DNA from 3 places in the Streptomyces sp. NPDC048603 genome. Region 3 is predicted to be linked to each of the others. Evidence: riboswitches for the same ligand, from Rfam matches in the RefSeq annotation. Region 3 holds a riboswitch; each other region holds the start of a gene.
The links. Region 3 has a riboswitch for cyclic di-AMP ahead of ACGFQ9_RS04995 (peptidoglycan DD-metalloendopeptidase family protein). Riboswitches for the same ligand answer to the same signal wherever they lie in the genome.
Positions count from the first base shown of each region.

Region 1: it holds a riboswitch for cyclic di-AMP, as region 3 does, so the genes downstream of both, ACGFQ9_RS32640 (M23 family metallopeptidase) here and ACGFQ9_RS04995 (peptidoglycan DD-metalloendopeptidase family protein) in region 3, are expected to answer to the same signal.
Region 2: it holds a riboswitch for cyclic di-AMP, as region 3 does, so the genes downstream of both, ACGFQ9_RS10240 (transglycosylase family protein) here and ACGFQ9_RS04995 (peptidoglycan DD-metalloendopeptidase family protein) in region 3, are expected to answer to the same signal.

Region 1 is NZ_JBICVY010000016.1:131,430-134,692, forward strand. Features, by position in the region: gene ACGFQ9_RS32630 (M16 family metallopeptidase) at 1-159, shown strand, start outside; gene ACGFQ9_RS32635 (M16 family metallopeptidase) at 180-1,547, shown strand; cyclic di-AMP (ydaO/yuaA leader) riboswitch at 1,797-1,955, shown strand; gene ACGFQ9_RS32640 (M23 family metallopeptidase) at 1,968-2,765, shown strand; gene ACGFQ9_RS32645 (GntR family transcriptional regulator) at 2,994-3,263, shown strand, end outside.
Region 2 is NZ_JBICVY010000004.1:88,209-91,471, reverse strand. Features, by position in the region: gene ACGFQ9_RS10245 (transglycosylase family protein) at 1-720, shown strand, start outside; cyclic di-AMP (ydaO/yuaA leader) riboswitch at 996-1,172, shown strand; gene ACGFQ9_RS10240 (transglycosylase family protein) at 1,176-1,901, shown strand; gene eno (phosphopyruvate hydratase) at 2,188-3,263, shown strand, end outside.
Region 3 is NZ_JBICVY010000002.1:278,192-281,454, reverse strand. Features, by position in the region: gene ACGFQ9_RS05000 (SGNH/GDSL hydrolase family protein) at 1-176, opposite strand, end outside; gene ACGFQ9_RS04995 (peptidoglycan DD-metalloendopeptidase family protein) at 357-1,352, opposite strand; cyclic di-AMP (ydaO/yuaA leader) riboswitch at 1,357-1,552, opposite strand; gene ACGFQ9_RS04990 (tyrosine-protein phosphatase) at 1,770-2,576, shown strand; gene ACGFQ9_RS04985 (aspartate aminotransferase family protein) at 2,616-3,263, opposite strand, start outside.

The sequences.
Region 1 (3,263 bases), on a different contig from region 3:
GTCAAGCGGGTGCTCGACGTCACGGCCGAGGAGGTGCAGGCCGTGGCCGCCGCGCGGCTGCGTCCCGACAACCGCGCGGTGCTGGCCTACGAGCCGCTGGCCGCCGACGCCGACGCCGACGATGCCGAGAACGACGAGAACGAGGGGGCGGAGCAGTGAGCGACACCGCAGCCGTCACGATGACCTTCCACCCGCAGCCGCAGGCCGGCGCACCCAAGCCGTGGGCCTTCCCCGCTCCCGAGCGCGGCACCCTGCCCAACGGCCTGACCGTGCTCCGCTGCCACCGCCCCGGACAGCAGGTGGTGGCCGTCGAGATCTTCCTCGAGGCCCCGCTGGACGCCGAGCCCGAGGACCTGGACGGCGTGGCCGCGATCATGGCGCGGGCGCTGTCCGAAGGCACCGACAAGCACTCCGCCGAGGAGTTCGCCGCCGCGCTGGAGCGCTGTGGTGCCACCCTCGACGCGCACGCGGACCACCCCGGCGTCCGGGTCTCCCTGGAGGTCCCCGCCTCCCGGCTGCCCAAGGCGCTGGGCCTGCTCGCCGAGGCGCTGCGCGCCCCCGCCTTCGCCGACGGCGAGGTGGACCGGCTGGTCCGCAACCGGCTCGACGAGATCCCGCACGAGCTGGCCAACCCGCAGCGCCGGGCCGCCAAGCAGCTCTACAAGGAGCTGTTCCCGGCCGCCACGCGGATGTCGCGGCCGCGCCAGGGCACCGAGGAGACCGTCGCCCGGATCGACTCCGCCGCCGTACGCGCCTTCTACGAGGCCCACGTACGCCCCGCCACCGCCACCGCCGTCGTCGTCGGCGACTACACCGGCATCGACCTGGACGCGGTGCTGGCGGACACCCTGGGCGGCTGGACCGGCGGCAGCGCCGCGCCCCGTCCGGTGCCCCCGGTGAACGCCGACGACACCGGGCGCGTGATCATCGTGGACCGGCCCGGCGCGGTTCAGACGCAGCTGCTGATCGGCCGGATCGGGGCGGACCGGCACGACCGCGTGTGGGCGGCCCAGGTGCTCGGCACGTACTGCCTGGGCGGCACCCTGACCTCCCGCCTGGACAAGGTGCTGCGCGAGGAGAAGGGCTACACCTACGGGGTGCGCGCCTTCGGGCAGGTGCTGCGGTCCACCCAGGAGGGCACCGGAGCGGCCATGCTGGCCATCAGCGGCTCCGTGGACACCCCGAACACCGGTCCGGCGCTGCAGGACCTCTGGAAGGTGCTGCGGACGCTGGCCGAGGGCGGCCTGACCGACGCCGAACGGGACGTGGCGGTGCAGAACCTGGTGGGCGTGGCCCCGCTGAAGTTCGAGACCGCGGCGTCCGTCGCCGCCACCCTCGCCGACCAGGTCGAGCAGCAGCTCCCGGACGACTACCAGGCGCAGTTGTACGCGCGGCTGGCCGAAACCGGCACCGTGGAGGCCACGTCGGCCGTCGTCAGCGCCTTCCCGGTGGACCGCCTGGTCACGGTGCTGGTCGGCGACGCGTCGCAGATCGAGGAGCCGGTACGGGCGTTGGGCATCGGCGAGGTGACCGTGGTCGCCAACTGACCGCGGTGACACCCGGTTTGGCGCCGGGCGGCTGAGTCCGGCCGACGTCAAACGGGTTTCGGGCCATGAGGTCCTGGCGGGTTGTCCGCCAGGACCTCATGCGTCTCGAATGCCCCTTTTACGGGTGGGGTTGCCCGTATGTCGTGTGGCGTACGCAACAAAAAGCCGTGTCCATTTGGTGATCGAGTGATGATCCGCCTAGCGTCGGTCTCGCTGTCCGTCAGCTGCAACAGCCGCACCCGCGGCACCGGACAGCGATCGCCGAGTCCCCGTCAGGCGCGAGCCTGGGGAGCCGGGGACCCACATCAGTCCCTGGGGTGAATCGGACCTCCTCCGCGGAGGGGTCCGTAGGAGACCTTCCTGCTCCGAACCCGTCAGCTAACCCGGTAGGCGAGAGGGAAGGAAAGGATCACCCTTTTCATGGGCACTCGTGGCGCCGGCAAGCACCGTGGTTCCAGCCGCCTGACGAAGAAGACCGCCGGCATAGCCGGGATCGCCGCGCTCGCCACCACCGGCGTCATCGGCGCCTTCGCGGCCCCGGCCTTCGCGGCCGACAACGACAGCGCGCCGCAGGACCCGGCCCTGAACCACATCAGCATCGGCGATGACGCGGCCGTCGAGATCGAGGCCCAGGCCGACGCCCAGCAGGCCGCCGCCGAGACGGCCGCCGAGGCCGCTGCCCTCAAGGCGCAGGCCGAGGCCGAGGCCAAGCAGCGGGCCGCCGAGGCCAAGCGCATGGCCGAGGCCAGGGCGAAGGCGGAGCGCGAGGCCAAGGAGCGCGCCGAGCGCGAGGCCGAGCGCAAGCGGCTGGGCACCTTCGTCTCGCCGCTCGCCGACTCCTACGTCTCCACCCAGTACAAGGCCGGCGGCGGCATGTGGTCCTCCGGCAGCCACACCGGCATCGACTTCCACGCGGCCTCCGGCACCGTGGTCCGCGCCGTGGGCATGGGTACCGTCGTCGAGGCGGGCTGGGGCGGCGCCTACGGCAACAACGTGGTCATCAAGCACGTGGACGGCACGTACACCCAGTACGGCCACATGTCCTCGCTCAGCGTCCGCGTCGGCCAGCAGGTCACCCCGGGCCAGCAGATCGGCCTGTCGGGCTCCACCGGCAACTCCAGCGGCCCGCACCTGCACTTCGAGGCCCGCACCGGCGCCGACTACGGCTCGGACGTCAACCCGATCACGTACCTGCGCAATCACGGCGTCACCGTCTGACCGGACGGAAGACCCCGAAGGTCTCCGAAGGTCTCCGAAGACCCTGAAGACCCGAAGATCCCGAAGAAGGCCCCGGCTCACCGAGCCGGGGCCTTCTTCCGTCTCCGGATCCTTCCGTTTTCCCGTCCGTACTCGGAAATTCCCGCGCGCTGCCATACAGTTCTTGGATCGGTATCCGATCGGTACCGGTGTCGAATCGGCGGCTCGTAATCAGGCGGAGGTCCGGTCTTGCGTATTCCTGCGCATGCGGTGTGTACGGCAATTCGCGACGACATCGTCACCGGCGTATTCGCACCCGGCGGCAGACTCACCGAGGAGCTGCTGGCCCGCCGTTACGGAGTCTCCCGGGTCCCGGTCCGCGAGGCGCTGCGCACCCTGGAGTCCGAGGGGTTCGTGATCACCCGGCGGCACGCCGGGGCGTGCGTGGCCGAGCCGACCGAGCAGGAGGCGGCCGATCTGCTCGAGCTGCGGATGCTGCTGGAGCCGCTGGCGGCGGCC
Region 2 (3,263 bases), on a different contig from region 3:
CCCGCCGCTCCGGTCGCCCCCACCGCGCCGGTGGCCCCGGTGGCGCCCGAGCAGCAGCCGACCGCCCCGACCGCGCCGACGGCCCCGACCGCTCCCACCCCGCCGCCGTTCACCGGCAACCCGACGGCCCCGCCGATCACGCCCACCACGCCGACGACTCCCGGCACTCCGGGCACTCCGGGCAATCCGAACACTCCCGGTACTCCCGGCAACCCGAATACTCCGGGTACTCCCGGCAACCCGAACACTCCGGGCACTCCCGGCAGTCCGACCACGCCGGCCGTGCCGACCACCCCCGGTACGCCGACCTCCCCGGCGGACCCGTCGGTCCCCGCGACCCCGGGCGCCACCCCCGGTGCGCCGGACGCCGCGAACGCGTCCACCATCTCCACCACGACCGCGGACCCGGCGGCGACCCCGTCCGCCGCTCCGTCAGCTGCCGCCGCGCAGCAGGGCGCAGCCGCGCAGACCGACCCGGCGGCGGGCACCGGACGCCACCGCGGGGCAGCCGCGGTCGAGACTCCCGCCACTTCTGACACGCCGGCCCCGCAGTCCGGTTCCACCTACACCGTGAAGTCCGGTGACAGCCTGACGAGCATCGCGGACGCCAAGGGAGTGAAGGGGGGCGCGAAGGCCCTCTACGCGGCCAACGAGCAGGTCATCGGTACCGACGAGGACCTCATCAAGCCGGGTCAGAAACTGGATGTAACCGCGGAATAGGGCCAGTTCGAGCAGCCGAAAAGGGCTCAATGTCCCTTTCGTTCAAATGAGACTTGCGTCTCTTCCGCTCAACTGGCGTGTCCTCCCTGTGACCTTCCGCGAAGTGGCCCCTCACCTGCGCAAACACCCCTTCGGGGAGCGCAAGTAGGGGCCATTTCGGGCTCGGAACCCCGATTGAACATCCGGGCAGGACCTGTCTACCTTCTGAATCGCTCGCCACCGCGGGCCCCTTCGACCGCATCGCCGAGTCCTGCCGGCGGGCGGAGGGAACAGTCGTCGCGCAAGCGCCGAAGGCAGGAGCGGGGGAACCACAGGTTTTCCGCCGGAACGCGACCGTTCTGACCGACGGTCACCGACCGGCTAGGGGTAAAGCCACGCGCTAGGACGCGAGGCCGGGCAACTCATCCGCCCGAACCCGACAGCTCACCTCGCAGGCGTCGGTGAGGAGAAGTTCCATGCTGCTTTCCGGCAAGGGCAAGCACCGTCGCGCCTCCAAGGCCACCCGCATCGTCACGCTGGCCGGTGTCACCGGTGCCGCGATCGCCGCCCCGCTGATGGCCGCGGGCACCGCGAACGCCGCCACCGCCTCGCAGTGGGACACCGTCGCGAAGTGCGAGTCCGGCGGCAACTGGTCGATCAACACCGGCAACGGTTACTACGGCGGCCTGCAGTTCTCGTCCTCCACCTGGGCGGCGTTCGGCGGCAAGAATTACGCCCCGCAGGCCAACCAGGCCAGCAAGGCGCAGCAGATAGCCGTCGCCGAGAAGGTCCTCAAGAGCCAGGGCAAGGGTGCCTGGCCGCACTGCGGCAAGGGCCTGACCAACTCCGCCTACAACGGCGGCTCCACGGGCGGCAACTCGAACGGCTCCTCGTCCAAGGCGAAGTCCGAGAGCAAGAAGACGCAGTCGAAGAAGGAGACGAAGCGCACCGAGACCGTCACCCGGTCCGAGCGCGCGCAGACTCCGGCCCCGACCAAGCCCGCGGCCAAGCCGGCCACCCCGGCCCCGGCCGCGCCGAAGACCGGCAACGGCTCCTACGAGGTCAAGACCGGCGACACCCTCGGCGCGATCGCCGACGCCCACCAGGTCCAGGGTGGCTGGGAGAAGCTGTACGACCTGAACAAGGACATCGTCTCGGACGCCGACCTGATCTTCCCGGGTCAGAAGCTGAAGCTTTCCTGACGTCTGCTCGAACTCTTCCCACCGCCTTCCCGGCGGCAGGACATCCGCCCGGCGCGATACCCACGCGCCGGGCGGTCGTGTGTGGCCGGGCGGCCCCCGCCGGGGCCGGGACGGGGCCTCAGCCGGGGCCGTATGTCCGGGAAGACGGGTATTCGGGCCCTTTTTCGTCCCAGGACCCGGGCGGTCGACCGGCCGACCCTCCTGCTCCGGTTAGGCTCTAGTCCGGCAGGGGTCGTGCCACGGCCCCCGATGCCGCCGCACACCTAGCGTCACATCCCAGAAGGAGATGCTCGTGCCGTCCATCGACGTCGTCGTAGCCCGGGAAATCCTGGACTCCCGAGGCAACCCCACGGTCGAGGTCGAGGTTGGCCTCGACGACGGCAGCACCGGCCGTGCTGCAGTCCCCTCGGGTGCCTCCACCGGTGCCTTCGAGGCCATTGAGCTCCGCGACGGGGACCCCAGCCGTTACATGGGCAAGGGTGTCGAGAAGGCCGTCCTCGCCGTCATCGAGCAGATCGGCCCGGAGCTGGTCGGCTACGACGCCACCGAGCAGCGCCTGATCGACCAGGCCATGTTCGACCTGGACGCCACCGACAACAAGGGCTCCCTCGGCGCCAACGCCATCCTCGGTGTCTCCCTGGCCGTGGCCCACGCCGCGTCCGAGGCCTCCGACCTGCCCCTGTTCCGCTACCTCGGCGGCCCGAACGCGCACCTGCTGCCCGTTCCGATGATGAACATCCTCAACGGCGGTTCGCACGCGGACTCCAACGTGGACATCCAGGAGTTCATGATCGCGCCGATCGGTGCGGAGTCCTTCTCCGAGGCGCTGCGCTGGGGCACCGAGGTCTACCACACCCTCAAGTCCGTGCTGAAGGGCAAGGGTCTGTCCACCGGCCTCGGCGACGAGGGCGGCTTCGCCCCGAACCTGGGCTCCAACCGCGAGGCCCTGGACCTCATCCTCGAGGCCATCAAGCAGGCCGGCTACGTCCCGGGCAAGGACATCGCGCTCGCGCTCGACGTCGCCGCCTCGGAGTTCTACAAGGACGGCAAGTACAACTTCGAGGGCCAGGCCCGCTCGGCCGCCGAGATGACCGAGTACTACGAGGAGCTCGTCTCCGCGTACCCGCTGGTCTCCATCGAGGACCCGCTGTTCGAGGACGACTGGGCCGGCTGGAAGGTCATCACCGAGAAGCTCGGTGCCAAGGTCCAGCTCGTCGGTGACGACCTGTTCGTCACCAACCCGGAGCGTCTGGCCCGCGGCATCGAGGAGGGCACCGCGAACGCCCTGCTCGTGAAGGTGAACCAGATCGGTTCGCTGACCGAGACCCTCGACGCCGTCGAGCTCGCCCAGCGCAACGGCTT
Region 3 (3,263 bases):
TAACGGAAGTCGTGCTCTTCGCGTCGGTCGGCCAGGAGTACGGCGAGCCGGTCGGCCCAGCCGACGAAGGTGTCCCCCGGTCCCGGGTCCCCCACACCCTCCGTGAAGCTGTCGCCGAGCGCCGTATACGAGCCAATGGTCTGAAATGTCGAGTTCGTCGAGTCGTCGCCTGCCACGACGCCTTATCTTTCCCCGACACCTGTGACCTACGCGACCGTAGCCAGGGGTTGACGGACCGTGATCTTTGCCACCCGGACGGGCGGAATAGGCCCCGGCATGCGACCGGGGCCGGGAATCCCCCTCGGAATCCCGGCCCCGGTCACCTCCGCCGCGCGTGCGGCATCCCCCGGGTCCCGTCAGACGGAGACGCCCTTCGAGCGGAGGTAGGCCAGCGGGTCGATGTCCGAGCCGTAGCTCTGCGTGGTGCGGATCTCGAAGTGCAGGTGCGGGCCCGTGGAGTTGCCGGTGGAGCCGACCAGGCCGACCTCCTGGCCGGCGGTGACGGTCTGGCCGACCGAGACGGACAGCTGGGACATGTGGCCGTACTGCGAGTAGTGCCCGTCCGCGTGCCGGATGATGACCTCGTTGCCGTACGAGCCGGCCCAGCCGGCCGAGACCACGGTGCCCGCGCCGACCGCCTTGACGCTGGTGCCGAAGGTCGCGCCGAAGTCGACACCGGTGTGGGTACCGCTGGCCCACATGCTGCCGCTCGCCTTGTACGGGGTGTTGATGCCGGCGATGACCGGGGCCACGAAGCCGGCGGCGCTCGCCGGGGCGGCCGCGCGCTCACTGCGGGAGGCGGTGCCGGTCGTGGTCCGCTGCGGCGCGGCGGACTTGGGGGCGGACGGCTGCGGGGCGGCCGCCTGCGGGGCCTCCTCCTGCGGGGCCGGGACCTCCTCCTCGGGCGCCTCGGCCTCGGGGGCCGCCGGCTGCTCGGCGGGGGCCTCGGCCTGCCCGGCGTCCGCACCGTCCGCGCCGCTCAGGGTGAGCCGCAGGCCGGGGCGGATCAGGTCCGGGTTGGAGCCCACGGCCTCGCGGTTGCCGGCGTAGAGGCTGGGCCATCCGCCCGGAATGTCCTGGTCCTGGGCGATCTGCGACAGGCAGTCACCCGACACCACGGTGTAGACGGAGGGGGCCTGCCGCAGGGAGGCGGGCACCGCCTGGACCGGGGCGGCGGCCGGAGCCTGCGCGGGGAGTGCGGTGACGGTGGGCGCGGCCGGGAGCTCGACCGCGTTCGCGGAGGTGGCACCCAGCAGCGGGAGCGCGAGCGCCGCGCCGCCGGTGCCGGCCGCGACGAAACCGCGGGATATCGGGCGGGACTTGGGACGGCGGTGCTTACCCTTTCCGGGCATGGCGCATTCCTCTCCGTCGCCTGCGGGGTGAGCTGTCGGGTTCGGACTGGAGATGTCCGGCCGTTACCACGGCTTAACCCCGAGCCGTCCGGAATCAAAGATCCGGACGGCGGCCTACCTGGTTCCCCCGCTCCTGCCGTACACGTGAATGGTCTGGTTGCGGTTTCCCGGGCGGCGGCAGGATTCGGCGTTCCACCCGGATCGGGGCTGACCGTAATGCAGTTCGGGCGCACCGAACAAGCTGCGAATTTCCGCGAATGAATCACCGGGGCAATGGATCAACGGAATTCCGGTCACCCTGCGTCCATTCCGCATCCGCAACACCCTTACGGAGTAGGGAATTGGAGTTCCGCGGTCAGCCACTCAACGTCACCGTATGATCCTGCTCACGAGCACCACCGACGCGGAGGAGTGCGTGTGACTCAGCAGATACCCGGCACCCCGTCCACTGAGCCCGAACTGTCCGGAGTGCGCAACTTCCGTGATGTGGGCGGCTTGTCAGCCTCCGATGGACGGAGGGTCAGATCGGGAGTTCTGTTCCGAAGCGGACATCTGGCGCATGCCACCGAAACCGATACAGAGTTTCTCGCATCGCTCAAACTCCACACGATCTTCGACTTCCGCAACGCCGCGGACCGGGCACTGGAGGGCCCCGACGTCGAGCTGCCGGGTGTCCGGAATGTCAACATTCCTCTCTCCGACCCGGCGGACGGCAAGGAGTTCTGGAGGATGGTCCGCGACGGCGACCTGACCCAGCTGCGCGCGCTGCTCGGCGAGGGCCGGGCCGCGGAACGCATGACCCGCTCCTACCGGCAGTCGGTCCTGACCCGGACCGCCGAGCACAGCCGGGTGGTGCACGCCCTGGCCGCGGACAGCGTGCCCGCCCTGCTGCACTGCGCGGCAGGCAAGGACCGGGCCGGGGTCTCCGTCGCGGTCACCCTGCTCGCGCTCGGCGTCGGGCGTGAGGCGATCCTGGCGGACTACCTGGAATCCAACGCCCCGCACCGCCGCTACCGGATCCGCCGCAGCGGCGACACCCCGGAAGCCCGCTCGCCCGAGGTGATGGAACTGCTCGCCCCGCTGTTCGACGCCCGCGCCGAGTACCTCACGGCCGCGTTCGACACCATCGAGGAGACCTGGGGCGGCGTGGACGGCTACCTGGCCGGGGGCCTCGGGCTCACGCCCGGGACCCTCGACACCCTGCGCACGCGGCTCCTCGTCTGACGCACGACGTCTGACGCGCCGGCAGGCCGGAGCGGGCCGTCACCGGTTGGCGACGGCCTGCTTCACCAGCGTCCGGCCGAACTCCCACATCAGCCCGCCGCCCTGGTGCGCCTCGTCCATGACGTCCCGGAACGCGGTGACGAACCGCTCCACGTCCCGCTCGTCGACGATCAGCGGCGGAATGAGCTTGATGACCTCCAGGTGGTCCCCGGAGACCTGGGTGAGGATCCGGTGCTTCCGCAGCAGCGGAACCACCACCATCTGGGCGAACAGCCCCTTCCGGGCGGCCTGCAGCATCGCCCAGCGGCTGCGCAGCCCGAGCGAGGACGGGCGCCCGAACTCGATGCCGATCATGAGCCCTCGCCCGCGGACCTCGTAGAGCAGCTCGTACTCGTCCACCAGCGCGGCGAGCCGCCCCCGCAGCAGGTCGCCCGTCGCCCGGGCGCGGTCCACGATCCCCTCGTCCTCCATCACCGAGAGCACCGCCAGGCCCGCCGCCATCGCCTGCGCGTTGGAGCCGAAGCTGGCCGAGTGGACGAGCACCCGGTCCATGGACGAGTAGACCTTCCGGAAGATCCACTCCCGCCCGAGGGTGGCCCCGACCGGCACGTATCCGCCCGAGAGCGCCTTGGCCACGCACACCAGGTCCGGTTCCACGCCCTTCTCGTGCTGGTACGCGTAGAAGTC